DNA from 2 places in the Shewanella sp. Isolate7 genome. Region 2 is predicted to be linked to the other one. Evidence: riboswitches for the same ligand, from Rfam matches in the RefSeq annotation. Region 2 holds a riboswitch; the other holds the start of a gene.

Region 1 (4,420 bases), on a different contig from region 2:
CGCAAAAAATCATTGCCGCCCTCGAGCAAGATAATCAAATCCGGTGCCGTCTCATCCAGCACCCGGGCGAAACGCGTTAGCCCCTGGGCGCTTGTCTCCCCCGAGATACCAGCATTAATCACCGCTCGTCCGCTCATCCTCTGCAATTGGCTGGGATAATCCATGCCGGTACTGGCCCCCACGCCTTGGGTCAGGCTATCACCGAAGGCGAGGATCCTGGCATCGCTGGCTAGCGGAGCAAACGAGGGGCCACTGGCGGGCCAGAAGGTGATGATCGCTAGTAATATAACGGGCAAGAGCAGCCACTTAAATTTCATCCACAGACTCCCAAATGATCTATGCCCTATGATGAACAGCGGGTAATAAAAAAGCCAGTCAAGTGTGACTGGCTCTTAGAACTTTAACAGCTTTAGAAGCGGTAACTGGCACTCAGGCGTAGCGCACGCCCCGTGCCTGGGTAATAACCGCTACCCCAAGTGCTGAAGTAACCTGAGCTGACATACTCCTTGTCCAGCAGGTTATCGACCCGCAGGCTGGCCAGCCAGGCATCGCGGCTATAGTTGATGGCGATGTTTGCCAGGGTATAGGCATCGAGCTTGTCTCCCTGGTTGGCATTGTCGCCCTCCATGTAGCGCTCGCCCGTGTAGACACCCTCGACGAAAAGCTGCAGGTGCTGGTACACATCATAGCTAACGTAGCCACGGCCGCTGTTCTTGGCTACCCAAGAGAGCGCCTTACCCTCGTTTAGTCCTTCGGTGAACTCGGCATCGATATAGTTGTACTCGAGGCCCAGCTGAACATCCTGACTCACCTGCCAATCCCAGTCGGCGCTCACACCATAGCGACGCGAGGCATCGGCGTTCAAGTTGGCGCCGGGGAAGTCACCACCTGCAGGCGTCTCGGCGCTCGGGTCAAAGACGATCTCATCTTCGAGATCCAGTCGATAGGCACTCAGGCGCAGGGTATTGCGCTCGAGCAGCAGATCCCAGCCCGCCTCGTAGCTGCGGCCGGTCTGCGGCTTAAGTCCCTGAATGCTCTCTGGCGTATAAGCCTGCTCATCCACCTTGGCGAAACGGAAGTTATCGTCGGCGCGCAGGTAGAATCTATGTTGCTGGCTCGGGCGATAGTTGATGCCAAGCTCAAAGGCATGGGCATCCTGATCGAGATCGATCCCATTTGGATAGGCTTTGCCGTCAACCAGCTCATCGGTCACCTCGGCGTAACGACCACCCACCACATAGCTGAAGCTCTCGGTGAGGGGCACGGTTGCCTGCAGATAGGCGCTGGCCAGCTTCTGCACATTGCTGCGATTGCTAAATGTCGCCTCGCCGCGGCTGAGATCCAGGCCGGTCACCAGCTTAAGCTCGCCGTTATCCGTCTTGATGTTAGCCACAGCCTTAGGCTTAAACTCCAGCAGGGAGCGGGTATCACGGCGGCTTGTGTTCCAGGTGCTTAGCCCTGTTGTTAGGGTGTCGCTGTAGTTAAGGTCGGCGCCCAGTGCCCAGGCCTCATTCAGCTGGCGCTGATAGCCGGTGCGGGCCGCCGTGGTCATCTCATGCAGATAGGCATCGATAAAGAGATCTCCCTGCTGCAGATCACCCATTTGTCTTGGGTTTTGCTTGATCTGCTCGTCGGTCAGCGCAGCAGCCAGTTCGCGGTGGCTGTCATAGTGACTCACCTCGGCGAAAAACTGCTGCACCTCATCGTCATACTGCAGGCGTCCCAGCACTGAGCTGGTCTTGCTGGCGTTATGATCGCGATAGTTATCGCTCTTGAGGTGGTTGGCCGCGCCATAGAGGCGCCAGTTGTCGTTGATGGCGACCGAACCGTCGGCCTTGGCCTCAAAGGTGTCGAAGCTGCCGCCGGAGAGCTGCAGGCTGCCGCCGTTATCTTTCGGCGCCTTGGTGATGATGTTAATCACCCCGCCAACCGCCTGGTCACCATAGAGCACACCGGCGCTGCCTGAGAGGATCTCGATTCGCTCCACCTGATTGAGCCCGATGGCACTGATGCTCGGCGCGGCGATATCGATGTTGTTGAGACGACGACCATCGATCAGGATCAAGGTGTTGTTGACCGCCTGACTGGCACTGAAGCCACGCATGGCAAACACAGCGCCCGAGTTAGAGTCAGAGACCTGAATACCGCTCTGTCCCCGCAGCAACTCGGTGAGGTTAGTGGCACCGCTAAGCTCGATGGCAGCAGCGTCGATCACATTGACGTTGGCCGCGATGTTGATAGGGGTGTTTTCGCTGCGACCGATAACCGTGATGGTCTCATCCACAGGCCCTGTGGTGCCCGACGTCGTCGCTAAGGCTGGGAAGCTCCCTGCCAGACAGGCGCCAAGCAGTAGCGCGATTTTACTAGGTTGTGTACCCATTTTCCTTTAACTCCTAAAAGGGAAACAGGGCAAGTCGTCACGACTGGGCGCAGTCCATCAAACCGCCAGGGTCGCATTTTGAGATCTGCCCGCCGAAATCTCAAAATCACCTTAAGGGCCGGTCTCCGGACTGAGGCTAAGTTCAAACAATGCGTTTAAACGACGAGCATAGATTTTTTTAACGCCATGATGTTAAAGGCATGGCGCACCCAGCTCTCACCTATCACCGTTGCGGGGGCAGTGCCAGACTCTCACTGGCTTCCCGATTATCCCGTGTCATCTCGCGCCACAGGCACCACATAAGGTTGACTAATACCAATCGTAGTAAATAGTCGATCATCCTAGGGAAGGTGCGAATAAGTCCCGTGCTTGCTCTGCGTGTGCTTAAAGTGGATAGATGCTAGGCACAGTTTGCAGCGAATGGCCCTAGTCCTTCGCAAGAACTGTAACGCAGCAAATACCGCTGTAAGCCTCGCCCTGCGGGGCTTTGATAGCAACACCATTTCGGCGTTATTCAACTTCAGCAGGCCTCGGCATGCCCTCAGTTGAATGCCTTGAACTGTCGCTGCTATCAAAGCCAGAGCTGTGCGGTGCTTGCTCTGCGTGTGCTTAAAGTGGATAGATGCTAGGCACAGTTTGCAGCGAATGGCCCTAGTCCTTCGCAAGAACTGTAACGCAGCAAATACCGCTGTAAGCCTCGCCCTGCGGGGCTTTGATAGCAACACCATTTCGGCGTTATTCAACTTCAGCAGGCCTCGGCATGCCCTCAGTTGAATGCCTTGAACTGTCGCTGCTATCAAAGCCAGAGCTGTGCGACGACTTGTTCGCACCTTCCCTAGCTTGTTAAAACGTTCGATAACTGCGTTAGATTTTTCGATTGTAGAATAACTACTTATCTAAAAATTCTAACTTGTTCTAAAACGTTTTTCCGACGCTATTTCTGATCGCTTACTTACTGTGATTGGTATGAATTTGGTCATGATCTGTCTCATGGCAAGCCGTGGCTTATGTGCAGCGTTGAGGAGACGACTCTCCAGGCCTAGTGACAGAACGCGGGCATTATAGACGTCTACACGTATAAATGTCTAATATTCCCAGGCTCGGCCTCATCAGAATCTTCGCCAAGGGAGCAGGTCCACACCCTAAAGACAGCTTAGCGCCCTCAAAACAATGAAGGAGGCCTAAGCCTCCTTCATCACATTATTGCGTCATCATATCGCTAACGATATCAGGCCTCGGCTAATGCCTTAGGATTGTCGCCATATTCGTTGCCTTCTACACTGTCCTGCACATAGAAGATAAGCAACACGATGGCGCCGATCAGCGGGATCAGGCCAATCAACTGCCACCAGCCTGAACGGCCAGTGTCATGCAGGCGTCTGGCTGACATGGAGATAGTTGGGATAAACATCACCAGCGCAAAGATGGTGCTCAACATATACAGACCGGTTGCGACATCGATAGCGGCCGTTACGGCGTAGAAGATGATGTAGAAAGGGTATACATCCAAAATTCTTTGCGACGCGCGCGGCCGGTGAAATCAGCAAACTTCTTCAACGCACCAATAAAATATTCCATTATAGTTCCCTTTGTTTACGTAAATTAACCGAAAAGCTCCAATAAAGAGGGGGCCATTCCTGAGCCCCCTATTGGATAAGCTTCATAATATATCAATAGTTTCAAAAATATAATTGAAATTTAATGACAATCTCGCTTCGCTCACAGACGATCCACTTGCATCTAAAAAAATCGCCCCCTTGTGCCGTGAGGCTAATAGATCAACCAGCATCTAACGAGCGAGACTAACGCAGGCTCGCCATGTCGGCGATGCGCTCGATGGGTGGTGCTATCTTAAGCGAAGTGGTTGATAACAAGGCCTCTCCCCGCGCCGATTGATGCAGCAGAAACAGATCTTCCTCACCGGCGATAACCGTGTAGTGGCCTATCTCGCCTACCGGCTTATCTATGCCCTGCTCACCCCTATGAGTATGGGGCATCTTGTCGCAGGTTAGCATGGCGCTATAGCTTGCCTTGCCACCT
Region 2 (4,420 bases):
GCTTGGGTTGGGTCAGTACCAGCAGGTCGTTGTTGCCCTTGAGATCGCAGGGCCACTGCTTGAAGCGCTCGCCGCGAAAGTCGGCCTCCTCCAGTTTGTGGTTCTGGATCATGGTGCCCATGGCGCCGTCGAGGATCAAAATTTCCTTATTGAGCCGCGCGCGGATCGCATCGTTAATCTGCCTTACGTTTCGAACGGGGGATTGGGTCGCCATAACTTTTACCTACTTCAACTGACCTGTGCCTAATCTGACTCTTCTTAAGGGCTCTGCCTGAGGCTCTGCCTGAGTGTCGACGTTTTATTTTAATTTTGGATGTATAAACGTATAGACGTCTATACTAATCGACTTATAATACTCAGGGCAAGTCAAAAGAGTATAAGCACAAATCTGGTTTTACTTCGAGGGAGGCGGGGCGCTGGGTGTAAGGGTTAAGGCGCTGTGGCCTTATCCGAAAGCTTGATTATTTTGAAAGTTTTTCAATACCTTATTCATCTTTAATTGCCAAGCGAGTCTCCCAGGGCGTATGCTGATAACGACTCAACTTGAAAAGGTTTAATGCTGGGGTTATGACGCAAACGACACTCTATTTGATGCGCCACGGTGAATGCGAAGGCGGCAACCTGCTTCGCGGACACAGCGATCAACCGCTTACCGAGATAGGTTTCGCCCAGATGCAGCTGGCCTATGCCAAGCTGCCCGAGGCGGTGGACAGGGTGATCAGCTCGCCGCTGTCACGCTGCCGCGTGTTTGCCGAGCATCTAACCAGCAAGAATCAGGTCAAGGTGGCGCTGGACGCCGGATTGAAGGAGGTTTACTTCGGTCGCTGGGACGGTCAGCCGATTCCTGAGCTGCATGCAGATCATGGCGCCGAGCTCACCGCCTACTGGCAGGACCCTTGGGTCAATCCATTGCCCGAGGGCGAGCCCATGGCGGCGTTCGAACAGCGTGTCGACGAGGTGGTCGAGCAACTTGTGCATCAGCACAGCGGCGAGGTGCTCTTGCTCATCACCCACGGCGGAGTGATTCGTCACCTGATGGCCAAGGCGCTCGGGGTCGAGCGCGCGGTGGGTTTCTATACCCGCTTGAGTCTGGATTACGCCAGCGTGGTCAAGGTAAGCCATTACCGCGATAAGGCGGGAGAAAGTTTCTGGCGTCTGCACTGGCATGACGCCGAGTGAGTCCGGCCTTGTGTCGGCGGCAAAATTTAGCATAATAACCGGGCGCAGGGACCGCCTGCGCCGGGAGTATGGTGTCGAGATCGCTAAGGCGAGAACTCGGACTTAATAGGGAATTGGGGAAGGCCGAGCGCCACTAGCCCAAACTGTGCCCGCAACTGTGAGTGTGCCCGCCAACTGGTTTTATCCTTTGGTCGCCACGAGTCAGGATACCTGCCTACTCTCTAACCACTATCTCAAGCGGGTGACTTGAGGGAAGCAAAAGATGAAGAATTCCTCGGGGCCGCAAAAGGCCCAAGGGCGATGGCGCCTCGGCGTGAGTCGTTTGGAGGGCGTGTAGTTGAACGCCCGTACAGATCAAGATCCACTCCCCGCACATGACCTAGGCGATGGCACAGGTGATGGCTTATATAAAGGCTTTGACGAGGGCTTAGACGCGAAGGTGGCGCTGTCGGTGCGCGACCTCGGCTGGCGCTGCGGCGAGCGCGCCATATTGTCTCAGGTTAATCTGGCGCTGCCCGAGGGCAAGATGCTGGGGATCATTGGCCCCAACGGTGCCGGTAAGTCCAGCCTGCTGCGTTGCCTCTATCGTTTTCTCACCCCGAGCCAAGGGGAGATCACCCTGTTTGGTCAGCCCATTGCCAGCCTGAGTGCCAGGGCCTTTGCCCGCGAGGTGGCGGTGGTGTTGCAGGATACGCCGCAACATTTCGATATGACGACGGCCCAGCTGGTGGCCCTCGGACTCACGCCTCACAAGCAGGCGTTCTCTCTGACGACCAAGGCTGACCGTCTGGCGGTGAGTCAGGCGCTGGAAACCGTAGGGCTTAAGGAGCGCGCCGGGCAGACCTACGCCTCCCTCTCCGGCGGCGAGAAGCAGCGGGCGCTTATCGCCCGCGCCATAGTGCAGCAGCCCAAGTTGCTGATCCTCGACGAACCCACTAACCACCTGGACATACGTTATCAGATCCAGATCCTCGAGCTGCTCAAGACCTTGGGGATCACTGTGGTGATCTCGATTCACGACCTAAACCTCGCCAGCGCTCTGTGCGATCACCTGTTGCTGCTGGATCAGGGCCGGGCCGTGGCGCAGGGAAGCCCCAAACAGGTGCTGAGCGAGGCGCAGATTGCCAAGGTGTTCGGCGTCTGCTGTCAGGTAGCGCCCCATCCTCAGCATGGTAACCCGCAGATCCACTATTTCTATGGCTATCACAACAATCAGCCGGGGGCTCAGCGAGATAAAGGAGGCGACTCATGCTGAGCGCTAGTCTGAGTCAGGGCGGGCGATATGGCGCCTTGCAGCAACTGGCCTTCGTCTGTCTGGGGCTCTTGACCCTGGCGACCCCGGTGCTGGCGGTGAGTTTCGGTGCGGCGCAGATAGGCGTTGCCGAGGTGCTGGAGCTGCTGCTGGCTAAGCTGAGCGGCGCCGACCCCGGCGGCGTGACCGCGAGGATCATCATAGAGCTGCGTCTGCCACGTATCTTGCTGGCTTTTATCGCCGGATTCGGCCTGGCCCTGGCGGGCGCGGTGTTACAGACGGTGACCCGCAACCCTTTAGCCGACCCCTATCTGTTTGGTATCTCCTCGGGCGCCTCGCTGGGGGCCGTGGTGGTGATCACCCTGCTGGGCGGCGCAACCGGTGTCCTGGCCAGCGTCGGCCTGCCGCTGGGGGCCTTCATCGGTGCCAGCCTGGCGGTGATGATGGTGCTGGCTTTGTGCGGGCGGGATCTGAATACTCAGATAGAGCGCATGCTGCTCTCTGGGGTGGCGATCTCATTCCTGTTTGGGGCGCTGGCTAGCCTGATGCTCTATTTCTCCGGGCCGCAATCGGCCGCCTCTGTGCTGTTTTGGAGCCTGGGCAGTTTCGCCAAGGCCAGTTGGTCTATGCTCTGGCTGCCCTGGCTGGTGGTGCTTGGCGCCAGCGTTGTGCTCCTGCTGTTGAAGCGGCAGATCCTCGCCATACAGGCGGGAGACGAGACCGCCCACACCTTAGGGATCCGGGTGCAGCGCCTGCGACTGATCAGCCTGCTGCTCTGCTCCCTGATCACCGCCGTACTGGTGGCAAATTGTGGCGGCATAGGTTTTGTCGGCCTGATGGTGCCCCATATGGTGCGCCTGCTGTTGCCGGGACGCTTCGCGCTCATGCTCACGGCGCTGGTGGGTGGCCTGTTTATGATCTGGGTGGATGTGCTGGCCAGGTGTCTGCTGAGTTACCAGGAGCTGCCCGTGGGGATCATCACGGCTGTGATAGGTAGCCTCTTCTTCCTGTTTATTCTGGGTGGCAAGCGGCGACGTTAGCCCCTGATGCGAATATTGAGTGATGCGAAAGAACTAGGGTGAGTTGTATGTATGAGGGAGCTGTATGTTTGAAGTAGTCGAGGTAAGCAGAGAGTTCGATGCCAGGATACAGGCGCGCATCGACAGCAAGACTAAACCCCTGGGGGCCTTGGGAGAGCTGGAATCCCTGGCGATGACTATCGCCCGGGTGCTGGGGCCCGACAAGCCGCAGATCAGCGCGCCGACCCTGCTGGTGTTTGCCGGCGATCATAGCATCGCCGCCTCGGGGGTCTCTATCGCCCCCAGCGAGGTGACCACTCAGATGGTGATGAACTTCCTGCAAGGCGGGGCGGCAATTAATCTCTTCTGTGCTCAGGCTGGAGTCACCATGGAGGTGATCGACTGCGGCATCGCCCTTGAGATCACCGATCAACCGGCGCTTATCAATCAGCGGCTAGGGGCTGGCACAGGTGCTATTCATCGCGAGAGCGCCATGACCCTGGGCGCGGTCAAACAGGGCTTTGCCATGGCTAAGGAGCGCGTCGCCCTGCACCATAGACGTGGCTGCAACCTGATCGCCTTTGGCGAGATGGGCATAGGCAACACCAGCTCGGCGGCGGCCATCATGGCGGCGCTGCTCGGGCGTGAGGCGGCCGAGTGTGTCGGCCGGGGCACAGGCATAGATGCTGCCACCCTGGCGCGCAAACAGATGCTGGTGGAGCAGGCGCTGTTTCTGCACCGTGAGCAACTGGGCGATCCCTATGGGGTATTGGCCTGTCTGGGCGGGTTCGAGATAGTGCAGATGACAGGCGCCATCCTGGCCGCGGCGGAGCTGAAGATGCTGGTGCTGATCGACGGTTTTATTGCCACGGCGGCGGCCCTGGCGGCGGTGACGATAGCACCTCAGGCGCGGGACTATATGATCTTCGCCCACGAGTCGGACGAGCGCGGCCATAGGCAGATGCTTGAG

What was found. A riboswitch is a leader RNA that binds a small molecule or an ion and turns the genes downstream of it on or off. The one in region 2 is predicted to bind cobalamin.
Region 1: it holds a riboswitch for cobalamin, as region 2 does, so the genes downstream of both, L1D47_RS04240 (TonB-dependent receptor) here and L1D47_RS07895 (ABC transporter ATP-binding protein) in region 2, are expected to answer to the same signal.

What each region holds. Positions count from the first base shown of each region.
Region 1 covers NZ_JAKEVJ010000011.1:57,253-61,672, forward strand. Annotated here, with positions in the region: gene L1D47_RS04235 (arylesterase) at 1-317, opposite strand, end outside; gene L1D47_RS04240 (TonB-dependent receptor) at 410-2,380, opposite strand; cobalamin riboswitch at 2,479-2,695, opposite strand; partial or broken gene L1D47_RS04245 (DUF805 domain-containing protein) at 3,609-3,958, opposite strand; gene L1D47_RS04250 (hypothetical protein) at 4,183-4,420, opposite strand, start outside.
Region 2 covers NZ_JAKEVJ010000024.1:52,453-56,872, reverse strand. Annotated here, with positions in the region: gene metH (methionine synthase) at 1-214, opposite strand, end outside; gene L1D47_RS07900 (histidine phosphatase family protein) at 568-1,179, shown strand; cobalamin riboswitch at 1,232-1,412, shown strand; gene L1D47_RS07895 (ABC transporter ATP-binding protein) at 1,619-2,434, shown strand; gene L1D47_RS07890 (iron ABC transporter permease) at 2,428-3,471, shown strand; gene cobT (nicotinate-nucleotide--dimethylbenzimidazole phosphoribosyltransferase) at 3,536-4,420, shown strand, end outside.